DNA from 4 places in the Bacillus sp. XF8 genome. Region 3 is predicted to be linked to each of the others. Evidence: riboswitches for the same ligand, from Rfam matches in the RefSeq annotation. Region 3 holds a riboswitch; each other region holds the start of a gene.
The links. A riboswitch is a leader RNA that binds a small molecule or an ion and turns the genes downstream of it on or off. The one in region 3 is predicted to bind S-adenosylmethionine.
Positions count from the first base shown of each region.

Region 1 (3,533 bases), on a different contig from region 3:
AGATTGATAACATCGTGACCTGCTTCAACTACTTTGTTAACTTTTGCAACAAGTGAAGCGAAAAACTGTGTTGGTAATGATGTTACAATCTCGGAAGGTTGAAAATGTTTCATACTTTCCACCTCTTTTGAAAGTTGTTACAATTCTAGTGACAAATAATATAACCTTTCCAAGTTTTTGTAAAGAAAAAAATAATTGAAAATGGGGCGGATAAAATGAGAGTCGCATGTATTCAAATGGATATTGCTTTTGGTGATGTGAACACAAATATTGAAAATGCAAAGAAAAAAATAGGAGAAGCGATGCAAGGAAAGCCGGACGTTATCGTATTACCAGAACTTTGGACGACTGGTTATGACCTAGAAAGACTGCCGGAAATTGCAGACGGGGAGGGGATTCAAACAAAGCAGCTTCTTTCAGAATGGGCACAGCAATATGGTGTGAATATTGTTGGTGGTTCTATTGCGAAGCAAACAAAGCATGGTGTTACGAATACGATGTATACAGTGAATCGTGAGGGGAAACTGCAAAATGAGTATAGTAAAGTTCATTTATTCCAGTTGATGAATGAACATAACTATTTAATAGCAGGTGATGAAACAGGAGAATTTACATTGGATGGTGTGCAGTGCGGTGGTGTGATTTGTTACGATATTCGTTTTCCAGAATGGATGCGTGTTCATACTGTAAGAGGGGTAAATGTATTATTCGTTGTAGCAGAGTGGCCGCTTGTTCGCTTAGCTCATTGGCGTTTACTTCTTCAAGCGAGAGCGGTTGAAAATCAATGTTATGTGGTTGCATGTAATAGAGCAGGAGAGGATCCAAATAATGTGTTTGCTGGACACTCTCTTATTGTTGATCCATGGGGAGAAATTGTAGCAGAAGCAGGAGAAGAAGAATCGATTTTACATGGGAAGCTAAACTTAGAAAAAATTAAGGAAGTACGTAAGGGAATTCCTGTTTTTGCTGATCGACGTCCAGAATTGTATAAATAAAAATGTTGACAAGTGATTTTTATTCTTGTTATAGTCTGTAGCAGAAAGTTAAAAATTCAAATAAATTTTATAACTCTTATCAAGAGCAGGTGGAGGGATTTGGCCCGATGAAACCCAGCAACCGACCGTAATACCATTGTGAGATGGGGCGCTTATGCGCCAAAAAGGCACGGTGCTAATTCCAGCAGAAAGGATAGCTTTCTGACAGATAAGAGGGGAGAAGCTAAACTTCAAACCTCTTTCTTCATGGAAAGAGGTTTTTCTTATGATGAAAAACCTCTGAATTAAAAAAGGGGGATAAGAAAATGGGATATCGTTCATTAACAGAAGAAACAGCAGTTCAGTATGTAAAAGAGCATGGATATTTTGAGGAAAATGCAAAGGTAACTTGTTATGAAATAGGAGATGGAAATTTAAATTATGTATTCCAGCTTCATGATGGGGAACGCGGTATCATTGTAAAACAAGCTCTTCCATATGCAAAAGTCGTTGGAGAAAGCTGGCCACTTTCGTTAAGAAGAGCCACCATTGAAAGTCAAGCATTGCAAGTTTTTGCAAAATATGTCCCAGAATATGTTCCGAAAGTATATGGTCATGATGAAGAATTAGCTGTGACAGTAATGGAAGATTTATCAGCTCTTACAATTACTCGTAAAGGATTGATTGAAGGGGAAGACTATCCGCTTTTATCTAGGCATATTGGCCGCTTTTTAGCATACGTTCTTTTTTATACTTCAGATTTTGGTCTATTAGCAGAAGAGAAAAGGGTGTTAGATGGAAAGTTTGTCAATCCTGATCTTTGCAAAATTACAGAAGATCTTGTGTTTACAGATCCGTTTGGAAATTATGATACAAACGATTATGAGAAAGAATTGCAGCCTGTATTAGACGAACTTTGGTGTGATAAGAAATTGAAGTTACAGGTAGCGCAGTATAAATATAAATTTTTAACGAGAAAAGAAGCATTAATTCATGGAGATTTACATACAGGTAGTATTTTTTCATCATCTTCGGAAACGAAGGTAATTGATCCGGAATTTGCAACATATGGTCCATTAGGATTTGATCTAGGTCAATTCATAGCAAATCTATTATTAAATGCGTTATCAAGAGAAGAAGAGAAACGAAATATCTTATTCTATCATATTGAAAAAACATGGAATAGTTTCGTCGAAGTATTTACAAAGTTATGGTTACTAGAAGGCGTAGAAGCATATACGAAAGAGAAACAATGGTTAGCACTTGTACTGCAAAATATTTTTAGTGATGCAGTTGGTTTTACTGGTTGCGAGATCATTCGTCGAACAATTGGATTGGCACATGTGGCAGATCTAGATGGAATTAAGGATGAGAATCGAAGAATTCAAGCTAAAAAACATGCATTATATTTAGGGCGAGAATTATTGTTACATAAAACGATAAGTGCGGATATCCGCTTATTCCAAACATTATTTCAATATATTGTATCAGGGGAGGTAAAAGCATGAGTACGATAGTTGCCGTTCCGCGCTCCATAAGCTGGAAGGGAGATTCTATTGCGTTATTAAATCAAACGAGATTACCGCATGTTGTAGAATATAAAACATTAACAACTATTGAAGATGTGTGGAAAAGTATTGTGATGTTAGAAGTGCGCGGAGCACCTGCAATTGGTATTACGGCGGCTTTTGGTTTAGCACTTGCAGCAAAAAAATATAGTGTTACGAATATCACTGACTTTGAAAAAAATTTTAAAAGAGATTGTAATTATTTAGCAACCTCACGTCCGACAGCTGTTAATTTATTTTGGGCAATTGATCGTATGAGTATCGCTATTAAGAAAGCAACAACAATTAAAGAAGCAAGAAAAATACTAGAGGAAGAGGCGCTCAAAATTCAGCAGGAAGATGAAAATGTATGCCGTAGTATTGGGGAGCATGCTTTAACTAAGTTTAAAGATGGTGACCGTGTTTTGACGATTTGTAATGCTGGAAGTATAGCTACTGCCCGTTACGGAACAGCACTAGCCCCATTTTATATTGGAAAAGAGCGTGGGCTGAATTTACACGCTTATGCATGTGAAACAAGACCTGTTTTGCAAGGAGCACGTCTTACTGCATGGGAATTGCAACAAGCTGGTATTGATGTAACGCTCATTACAGACAATATGGCAGCCCAAGCGATTCGAACAAAAAATATTGCTGCTATCATTGTAGGAGCAGATCGAATTGTTGCAAATGGTGATACAGCAAATAAAATAGGAACTTTAAATTTAGCTATACTAGCAAAATATTTTCATATTCCTTTCTATGTTGCGGCTCCGCTTTCTACATTTGATATTACGAAGAAAACAGGAGCTGAAATTGTGATTGAAGAACGCGATGAAGCTGAAGTTACAAAGGTTTTTGGGAAACGAATTGCTCCAGAGGGCGTTGGTGTATATAATCCTGCATTTGATGTAACTCCTTATAGTCTTATTACTGGAATTATTACTGAAAAGGGAATTTTACAAGGGGATTATGCTGTAGAGATTGCTTCATTATTTGAAAAAACAAGCTA
Region 1 is NZ_JAGDQK010000004.1:68,423-71,955, reverse strand. It holds gene J4P91_RS04565 (pyridoxal phosphate-dependent aminotransferase) at 1-113, opposite strand, end outside; partial or broken gene J4P91_RS04560 (carbon-nitrogen family hydrolase) at 128-995, shown strand; SAM riboswitch class I at 1,069-1,210, shown strand; gene mtnK (S-methyl-5-thioribose kinase) at 1,301-2,482, shown strand; gene mtnA (S-methyl-5-thioribose-1-phosphate isomerase) at 2,479-3,533, shown strand, end outside.
Region 1: it holds a riboswitch for S-adenosylmethionine, as region 3 does, so the genes downstream of both, mtnK (S-methyl-5-thioribose kinase) here and J4P91_RS01500 (Na+/H+ antiporter NhaC family protein) in region 3, are expected to answer to the same signal.

Region 2 (3,533 bases), on a different contig from region 3:
TCGTACAAACAGTTTCAATTATCGCTGGATTATTTCGCAAAAAATCCCACCTTAACACTCTCGGTACATCATACTTTTTGTACTCTTTGCTTTCCTTGATGATCCCATCAACTTCTCGTTCACAAATTCCCCTTACTAAATAATCTGCTCTTAATTCTTGGTATACCTTTTTAAACGATTCATTATGATGTTTCAATTGAAGTAAACAAACGATATACGTACGAAACAAATCATCATTCCGATTACAGCATCTCAATATATTTTCTACTTCACTCATAATTTTTTAGCCTTTTCTTGTATTTCTAAAAGCCACTTTTCACGTTTTGTTTCCTTACTTGTTTTTACAGACTGAAAGGCAGAACGTTTTATTTGGCGTATACCACAAAATCCTAAAATACCCTTTTTCATAATCACCCAATCTGCAGAGCGATATAAGAGTGCCACGTACCATAACGGTGAATCTAAAGTATTAATAACCCATGCCGTTTTCCCTATAAGCAATCCTTTCGGCATTACACCTTCATATCTATATGCAAACCCCGCAGCAAAAACACAATCGATAAAACCTTTTAAAATGGCAGGCATTCCCCACCACCAAATTGGATAAATAAAAATTAAAAAATCTGCTTCCTTGATTAATGTTCTGTATTTCTCTGTCTCTTCTTCATACGCTAAATCACGTCTTCTCTTATCCTCATTAAAAACAAGTACTGGGTTAAATTGTTCCTTATGTAAATCAAGTAATATAACCGAATGATTTGTTTCTTGAAGTCCTCTTTGCACATGTTCTAAAATGGATGCATTGAAACTAGATGGATTAGGATGTGCATATATGATGAGTATGTTCACCTTTTAACAACCCCTTTCCTTAAATTCCCTTTTGACTTCCGAAAGGTTGCGTGATATTCTAATACATGTCAAGTGGCAAGCCCATTTGACAAACCAACTGACACCTACTCGGCGAAGGTGTCTCTTTTCGTTTCTAGCCGAATGAAATGCCTCTTTCAGGGCATATTCAACTTTTGACACTACACACTCAACACCATTCCCTTGTATCAGGCTGCTTCTGCAGTCTTTTACTCTACATACATTTTAAATTTTCAGATATATTATAACATAAAAAAGAGAGACTAAACTAGCTCCCTTTTCTCGCCTTATAATATACCCCTTTTTCAGCATAGTGGTATTCATCATTAGCTAAAGTAATTTTCCCATCCAGTTTCAGTTCGTCTAATAACCTTGATAAATAAAATTGGTGTAACATTTTTTTCGTGAATTTTCCTTCATGATGCGAAACGATATGTTCTTGAATATCTAATAATGATATGGGTTTATCTTGCTCTATCATATATTCATATACTGCATTACGCAGCTTTACGTATTTTTCAAGTGTCACAGTACAATTGCAACCCCTTTCTTCTTATTCTGTTGTTTTTAGAATCGGTTTTTTTACAATAAAAAAACCTCTTCGATAAGAAGAAGTTACATATATCTTCGTCTTATCTCCCAGAACAAATATGTTCTGCTGGAATTAGCACCTGCATCGCGGTTGCTGGGTTTCATCGGGCCAGTCCCTCCACCTCTCTGGATAAGAAAATATTCACTTTATATCTTACTATAGCTACTTCTATTGTAATTGTCAAACAATATAAAATAACCGCAATGAGTAATATTTTCTTTTCTAACGCCCATACTAAAATTGTATGTAGAAAAGGAGGAAAATATGATGAATAAAAATGCTCGTGGATATGTTCAAGATTCTTATCATTCTTTGCATGAAGCAAAACAATCTTTAGAAAATGCATTGCAAACAGTCGAAAAAAGCGGTAATCGAGAACGAATCGAAAAATCTCTCCAGGCTGTAGAACATGCTTTACAAACATGTGATCATACGGTTCATATTTTAGAACAAAAATAGATACTTCCCATCTCTTTACTGGATGGGAAGTATCTCAAATGGCATACTACAACAGTATTGCCGTTACAATTAAAAAATATACAGAATTAACGATTTCTAAAACCCCAACTTTTAATATAGATATCTTTTTACCATACAAGACGATTGCACGAACTAGGCTTGGTATAAACACAAGGGAAAGCCATGGATTTACCACTAAAGAGGCAATGATTAAGAGAATATGATAGCCCCATGAAACATAACGGTAAGTAGGGTTATTCTTTTCACGTATCATTGTTTTCACATAAAATGTACTGCCTAAAAAGTATAGAAAAGAAATACCTGCAATTCCAAAAGCTATTTCATCAACTGTTTTCATCGAAAAATAATAACTAATCAAACCACCTATGCAAAAAATGAGTATTGCACAAATATCATTTACTAAAGCTCGCTCCTTTTTTTGACGGGCGAAATATATATTCACCATAAAGAGCGGAATCATAATAGCTGCGAAGAAAAGAATTCTCCATTCGTATAGTAAAGATAGTATCCCGAAAACACATGCAATCATAAAATAAGTAATTGCGGAATGTAAAAATTCTTTCTTTCGTGTTTGCTTCATGTACATTAAAAATGGATACGTTGCTAAATAGATACATAACCAAGCGATAAAGAGCGGAATATGATATAAAGTAGATTTACCAAGTAGAACACTAAGTATAAATGGAATCAGCAGCATCCCCCATGCACCGTGCTGCTTTGGAACAACTAGCTTCATGAATATGGCATCTCCTCTTTGAAATTTTTTCTCATTTACTATTATATAAAAAATCTCATATAAAAATCGAAACATATTAAATCAATTTCTTGACACTTTCCATATTATAATCTGTATAAAAAATGCTCCTCACCAATGGTAAGAAGCATGAAAGAGGCAAACGAATATGTAAGTCGCGACCCTACTTTATATTCTTATGCTTTGCAATATTTGCTTATGCTTTGTTTGCTTGAGATACTAACTCTTTATCCCCATCTAAAATTCCGTATTTCTTTTTAAACCTCGTAATGATTCTAATCCAGGATGAACTAAATAAAACAAGAAAGATTACATTTGAAAGTGCATGAGCTAAATCAAAGTAAAAACTTGCAGCGTAGTATGCAATAAAGTCTTTCCATGTTAATCCTTCTAAAAAGCCAAGTATCCCCCACAAATTCATAATCCAGCCAAAAACAAAGCCTGCTATGAATCCATAAATAACCCTACCCCATAACTTTCTCATTATAAATGTATTTCTCAGTAAACCAGCTATAAAACCTATCATACCCCACGAAAACATTTGCCAAGGTGTCCAAGGCCCTTGTCCTAAAAATATATTAGATACAAGTGCTGCCGTTGCCCCAATTATAAAGCCTGTCTCACTTCCAAAAACAATTGCAGATACAATAATAACAAAGGAAGTTGGTTGTACACTTGGCATAATTGAAAATGGTACACGACTAACTGCTGCTATTGCTGCTAAAACAGCTACAATGACTATTTCACGTGAAACAAATGTTTTCCTCTCAAATCGTATGTAAAAAGGTAACATAATAATACATAATAGAAATAAACTATACCAAATATAATATTCATCTG
Region 2 is NZ_JAGDQK010000028.1:53,627-57,159, forward strand. It holds gene J4P91_RS17675 (group-specific protein) at 1-277, opposite strand, end outside; gene J4P91_RS17680 (NAD(P)H-dependent oxidoreductase) at 274-849, opposite strand; gene J4P91_RS17685 (hypothetical protein) at 1,136-1,396, opposite strand; SAM riboswitch class I at 1,497-1,595, opposite strand; gene J4P91_RS17690 (hypothetical protein) at 1,727-1,918, shown strand; gene J4P91_RS17695 (YwiC-like family protein) at 1,965-2,675, opposite strand; gene J4P91_RS17700 (ECF transporter S component) at 2,890-3,533, opposite strand, start outside.
Region 2: it holds a riboswitch for S-adenosylmethionine, as region 3 does, so the genes downstream of both, J4P91_RS17685 (hypothetical protein) here and J4P91_RS01500 (Na+/H+ antiporter NhaC family protein) in region 3, are expected to answer to the same signal.

Region 3 (3,533 bases):
TCCGACGAATATTATGAAATCATTAGCTGATGGTGATATGCTTGCTATCATTTTCTTCTCTGTACTATTTGGTTTAGGGATTGCAGCAATCGGTGAAAGAGGAAGACCAGTTCTTCAATTTTTCCAAGGCGTAGCTGATGCAATGTTTTACGTAACGAACCAAGTTATGAAATTTGCACCGTTCGGTGTATTTGCTTTAATTGGTGTTACAGTTTCTACATTTGGTCTATCTTCATTAATTCCATTAGGGAAATTATTAATTGTCGTATATGGAGCAATGATCTTCTTTGTTGTAGTTGTACTAGGACTTACGGCGAAAATATTCGGAATCAACATTTTCCAATTCTTCAAAATTTTAAAAGACGAGCTGATTTTAGCGTATTCTACTGCGAGCTCAGAAACGGTTTTACCGAAAATTATGGAGAAGATGGAGAAATTCGGTTGTCCGAAAGCAATTACATCTTTCGTTATTCCAACAGGTTACTCGTTTAACTTAGATGGATCGACACTATATCAAGCAATTGCAGCAATTTTCTTAGCGCAAATGTACGGTATTGATTTATCCATTACACAGCAAATTACATTATTGCTTGTATTAATGGTTACATCTAAAGGGATTGCGGGTGTACCAGGAGTATCGTTCGTTGTATTATTAGCAACGCTTGGTACAGTAGGTATTCCAGCAGAAGGTTTAGCATTTATTGCAGGTATTGACCGAATTCTAGATATGGCACGTACAGCAGTTAACGTTGTAGGTAACTCTTTAGCAGCTGTTGTTATGTCTAAGTGGGAAGGTCAATATGACGCTGAAAAAGGACAAGCTTATTTAAAAGAGATTTCCAATAAACAAGCAGCATAATTATAATTTGAAAAGCTCTCACATAATATGTGAGAGCTTTTCTGTATAGGGGAGGAGAAGTTATGAAACGTAAGTACGGTAACGGTTCTTCTTGGGAGCGATTAATAGAGAAGACGTATACGGTGAAGAGCATAGAAGAAGGCATGTTAGGCATATTGCATATACTGAAAGTGAAAGAGCCTAGTTATAAAGGGTATAACGATAGAGAACTTTGTATTGTAAACGATGGATATACGTGGGTGCAATATTTTATAAATGATAAAAACTTTGCCATTACAGCTATGTTAGATGAGCAGAAGAATTTGGTACAATATTATATCGATGTGGCGAAAGAATATAAAGTAGATGAGCGTGGTCTGCCGTATTTTGATGATTTATATTTAGATGTAGTAACATTACCGAACGGTGAGATTTATCTATTAGATGAAGAGGAATTAGGAGAAGCGTATAGGACTGAGGATGTTTCTAAGGAAGAATATGATTTAGCTTGGCGTACGGCAGAATGGATTATTACAACAATCAAAAGAAGAGAGTTTTACTGGTTTGCAATTTTAGAAACAGAAATTCAAAAATTAAAAGGAAACTAGTTCTCTTTAAAATGATTGATACATTCGCGTTTTTGTATAAATATCAAAAAATACCAAAAAAAATTATACAAATAATAATTGACTTTTGTTTTGTAAGCGAGTAAAGTTAGGAAAGAAATTATTATTAAAAATAAAATATGAAACCTTCTTATAAAGAGAGGCGGAGGGACTGGCCCTACGATGCCTCGGCAGCGGACTCGATTTCAGAGTGCTGTGCCAAATCCAGCAAGCATGTGCTTGAAAGATGAGAAGAGTGTTTCTTATAAATGTATAAGACCTCTTCTTTTCGGAAGAGGTCTTTTGTTATGAGATAGAAAAGGTTTAGAACTAGGGAGAGATGTTATTTTGAAACAAACGAAAGGGAATGGCTTAGCATTATTACCGCTTGGAATATTCTTAGCGCTATTTATTGGTTCTGGAATTATTACAGGTGATTTTTATAAATTGCCGATACTTGTAGCAATCTTAATTGCTGTAGGTACTGCATTAGCGATGAATAGACAAGAAAGCTTTACATCAAAAGTAGAACGGTTTGCCAAAGGGGCTGGTAATCCGGACATTATGATTATGGTATTAATTTTTGTACTTGCTGGTGCGTTTTCTGAAACAGCAAAAGGAATGGGTGGAGTTGATTCTACAGTAAACTTAGCGCTGTCTATTTTGCCACAAGGGTTTATCGTTGCAGGAATTTTTGTTATAGGGTCCTTTATTTCATTAGCGATGGGGACTTCGATGGGAACAATTGCAGCGTTAGCGCCAATTGCAGTCGGTATTAGCCAGCAAACAGATATTTCTATTGCACTAGTAATGGCGACAGTTGTTGGTGGAGCGATGTTTGGTGATAATTTATCATTTATTTCTGATACAACAATTGCAGCGGTTCGCTCGCAAGGGACGGAAATGAAGGATAAGTTTAAAACAAACTTTTTAATTGTATTACCAGCTGCGGTTATTACAATTGTACTGTTGGTTATGCTTACACTTGGAAATGATACAGAAATAAAAGCTCATGCATTCGATTGGGTGAAAATTTTACCATATGCGGGTGTATTAATAACAGCGCTACTTGGTTGGAATGTACTGATTGTATTAACGGGTGGAACAGTTTTATCAGGTATTATCGGTCTTATTGATGGTAGCTACACATTGGCAAGCTTCTTTAAAAGTGTAACAACAGGAATTAATGGCATGATGGAGCTAGTGCTCTTATCAATTTTAATCGGCGGAATGGTTGAAATTATTCAATATAATGGTGGTATTCAGTATTTAATGGACGTATTAACACGTAATATTCGTTCGAAAAAAGGTGCTGAATTTGGAATTGCTGGTTTAGTTAGTATGACGAATATGTGTACTGCGAATAATACAATTTCTATTATTTTTACTGGACCACTGGCAAAAAATATTGCGAATCAATATGAAATTGATCCACGAAAATCGGCGAGTGTATTGGATCTTTTCTCATGTTGTGTACAAGGATTAGTTCCATATGGTGCTCAAATGTTGACGGCGGCAGGTTTTGCTGCATTGTCTCCGATTGAATTGCTGCCATATGCGTTTTATCCAATCTTAGTTGGGGTATGTGGTATAGTTTCTATTTTAATTGGTTTTCCAAGGTTTTCAAAAGTAGCGAAAAAAAAACAATATCATAAAACAGCATAAAGAAAAAGGATGCCTTATACAAGGCATCCTTTTTCTTTATATTCCCCCTAATATAAGGCTGACTTGGAATAGGTCTTAAGTCTGAGGCGAAAACGGTTCTTAAGCTCGTTATGGAAAAACGAAAAAATAGTTAAGATAAGAGTATCAAATCGAAGGGAGGCAAGCACAAGATGAAACAATTTCTAACGTTTATCGCAGCCGGTATTTTGGCTTTAATTGCTCTTGGTAGTCTTGCTGGTATTGTAGGATTCGCAATTGGAGCAGGAATTGTGTACTGGAGCTATAAATCATTTGTGCGAGCACAATCATTTTTTGGAAAGTTAGCTTGGGGTATTGCCGGTTTAATCGGCTTGTCAATCGCTCTATCTCATTCCCCAGCATTAATCGGTATCGCAGCATTAGTAGTTCTATACTACGGGTACCGT
Region 3 is NZ_JAGDQK010000002.1:202,067-205,599, forward strand. It holds gene gltP (glutamate/aspartate:proton symporter GltP) at 1-859, shown strand, start outside; gene J4P91_RS01495 (ribonuclease FAU-1 family protein) at 922-1,446, shown strand; SAM riboswitch class I at 1,592-1,697, shown strand; gene J4P91_RS01500 (Na+/H+ antiporter NhaC family protein) at 1,792-3,108, shown strand; gene J4P91_RS01505 (lmo0954 family membrane protein) at 3,279-3,533, shown strand, end outside.

Region 4 (3,533 bases), on a different contig from region 3:
AAAAAACGATTAATTTTCGTTTTGGAGATGAGTGTTGCTCACTTCAAATTTCAAGAGAGTATATACAACTTTTGAAGAGTGCGAAGGGAACAGAGCAAATTGTTTGCTTTCGAGAGGAAGATTTACGTCGATTAGTTACTGGAAATATTCGGTTGCAAACACTATTGCACAGCGGGCGTGTTCAATATAATGGAACGTATCGTACGATGTTATTATTAGAATCCGTATTTCATATATGTAAACCAATGCAAGTAGGCGCTTAATATTCTGAAGTTTTGTTTTTTGAGAATTTTTTTGTTGACATAGTGGATGTATGTTGATACAATTCAATTCATAAAATATAGACAATTTAATAGATTTTAAATCAGACGAAAATTCAATCTGATTTCTCTTATCAAGAGAGGTGGAGGGACTGTGCCCTGTGAAGCCCGGCAACCGTCAACATTTATGTTGAAATGGTGCCAATTCCTGCAAAGCGATTGCTTTGAAAGATGAGAGGAAGGGATAATGTTGATATACGCATATAAACCTTTCTGCTCATACAAAAAGCAGAAAGGTTTTTTTATTGTTTGAATGAGGAGGACATTCAAATAATAAAAAGAATCGTTAAATAATTTAGCCCGGCGGCAAGATTTTTGCGTCCTGCATGAAAAGATAAAAAGAATTTGTAGGAGCAGAGCTAAACGAGCCGCTTACGCTTTTTAAGAAATCCAGTTTCAGCAGCTAGAATGTTCGGTGGCTTCGCTTCTTCCTGCGAGGTAAAAAGCGCCTCTACGTCAGAAGCTCCATCCCCCTCACATTCTGAACGAGCTGCTTACGCTTTTTAAGAAATCCAGCTTCAGCGGCTAGAACAGTCGGTCGTTTCACCCCTTCCTGCGAGGCAAAAAGCGCCTCTGCGTCAGGGGTTCCAACGCCCTCTTGTTCTAAACAAGCCGCTTACGCTTTTTAAACAAAAAAGGGGTGAACACCATGATCCTATTGGAGAACGTAAAGAAAATATATAAATCAAAAAACGGTGATGTGACTGCTGTAGATGACGCCAATTTAAAAATAGAAAAAGGTGAGATCTTTGGTGTTATCGGATATAGCGGCGCTGGTAAAAGTTCTTTAATCAGATTGTTTAATCAATTAGAGAAACCAACTTCCGGACAGATTACGATAGCTAATCGTGTTATTTCAGCAATTACTGGGAATGAGCTTCGAAAGGCAAGACAAGAAATCGGAATGATTTTTCAGCACTTTAACTTACTTTGGTCACGAACTGTACGTGAAAATATCGCTTTCCCACTTGAGATTGCAGGGGTTGATAAAGTACAGCGAAGCAAGCGCGTGGATGAGTTAATCCGCCTTGTTGGATTAGAAGGAAGAGGCGATGCATATCCATCACAGTTAAGCGGTGGACAAAAGCAGCGCGTTGGGATTGCGAGAGCATTAGCGAATGATCCAAAAGTACTTTTGTGTGATGAAGCAACATCGGCACTGGATCCAGAAACGACAGATCAAATTTTAGATTTACTATTAGATATTAATAAACGCCTTGATTTAACAATCGTATTGATTACACATGAAATGCATGTCATTCAAAAAATCTGTAATCGCGTTGCGGTAATGGAAAAAGGGAAAATCGTAGAAAGTGGTCCTGTACTAGATGTATTCCGCAATCCAAAGCAGGAGATTACAAAACGATTTGTACAACAGTTAACGGATTCTGAAGATACAAATGAAGCGATTGAGAGTTTATTGGAAAAATATCCAGATGGAAAAGTTATTCGTTTGCAGTTTATTGGTGATTCCGTAGAGCGTCCAGTGCTTCAAAGATTAATGAGGCGAGAGGATATTGAAGTGAGTGTACTTCAAGGGAATATCGCACAAACGAACAATGGGTCTTATGGAAATTTAATTGTTCACTTAAATGGTGAAGAAGCAGCAATCCAGCAAGCAATAGCAGGAATTAATCAGGAGCAAGTAGAGCTGGAGGTGATTGCACATGGATAAATTATTATCAAACGTTGATTGGAGTAAAATGCTAGAAGCGACAGGTGAAACATTATATATGACGGCAATCGCAGCACTTGCCACATTTGTATTCGGTCTTATTTTAGGACTATTACTCTTTATGACATCTAAAGATAACTTGTGGGAAAACAAAGCGATTCACACAGTGATTGGAGCATTTGTAAATATCTTTCGTTCCATTCCATTTATCATTTTAATTATTTTATTAATTCCATTTACGAAAATTCTTCTTGGAACAATTCTTGGGGCAAGCGCAGCACTACCAGCTTTAATTATTGGAGCAGCACCATTTTATGCAAGGATGGTTGAAATTGCACTTCGCGAGATTGATAAAGGGGTAATTGAAGCTTCAAAAGCAATGGGGGCAAAAACGAGCACGATTATTTGGAAAGTATTGATTCCGGAATCCTTACCAGCACTGGTATCTGGTATTACTGTAACGACAATCGCTCTTGTTGGTTATACAGCAATGGCTGGTGTTGTCGGTGCTGGAGGGCTTGGCACACTTGCTTATTTAGAAGGATTCCAGCGCGGAAATAACGATGTGACAATTGTTGCAACAATTTGTGTATTACTCGTTGTCTTCTTGCTTCAATGGATCGGTGATTTTGTTACAACTCGAATTGACAAACGGTAAATTTATTAAAAGGGAAGGGTGTTTACAGCATGAAAAAATTATTACTTTCAGCACTTATTACAACATCAATTTTTGGTTTAGCTGCTTGTGGAGGAAAAAGTGAAGATAAGCTTGTTGTCGGTGCTTCTAACGTACCACACGCTGAGATTTTAGAGAAGGCAAAACCGTTACTTGAGAAAAAAGGTATAGAATTAGAAATTAAGCCATTCCAAGATTACGTACTGCCGAATAAATCATTAGCGGATAAAGATTTAGACGCAAACTATTTCCAGCATATTCCGTATTTAGAAAAAGAGATTAAAGACAAAGGATATAAATTTGAAATAGCGGGTAAAATTCATTTAGAGCCAATTGGTGTATATTCTCAAAAGTATAAAAGCTTAAAAGAGCTTCCAGACGGAGCCACAATCATCATGAGTAACTCTGTTGCTGACCATGGACGTGGGTTAGCAATCTTGCAAAAAGAGGGCGTTTTAAAAATTAAAGATGGTGTAGACCCAGTAAAAGCAACTCCAAAAGATATTGCGGAAAATCCGAAAAACTTGAAGTTCAAAACAGATATCGAGCCTGGTTTATTGCCACAAGTGTATAACAACAAAGAAGGCGATGCTGTTTTAATTAACTCAAACTATGCAATTGATGCAAAATTGGACCCAGCGAAAGATGCAATTGCGATCGAAGGAAACGATTCTCCATATGCAAACGTAGTTGCAGTTCGTAAAGGCGATAAAGATAAAAAAGAAATTAAAGCACTTGTAGAAGTATTACATTCCAAAGAAATTGAAGACTTCATTAACAAGGAATATAAAGGCGCAGTTGTTCCTGTAAAAGAATAATAGGTATAAAAAGGGCTGGTAAATGCCAGCTCTTATTTTGTACC
Region 4 is NZ_JAGDQK010000035.1:82,403-85,935, reverse strand. It holds gene J4P91_RS20765 (hypothetical protein) at 1-263, shown strand, start outside; SAM riboswitch class I at 389-498, shown strand; gene J4P91_RS20760 (methionine ABC transporter ATP-binding protein) at 970-1,995, shown strand; gene J4P91_RS20755 (methionine ABC transporter permease) at 1,988-2,653, shown strand; gene metQ (methionine ABC transporter substrate-binding lipoprotein MetQ) at 2,683-3,489, shown strand.
Region 4: it holds a riboswitch for S-adenosylmethionine, as region 3 does, so the genes downstream of both, J4P91_RS20760 (methionine ABC transporter ATP-binding protein) here and J4P91_RS01500 (Na+/H+ antiporter NhaC family protein) in region 3, are expected to answer to the same signal.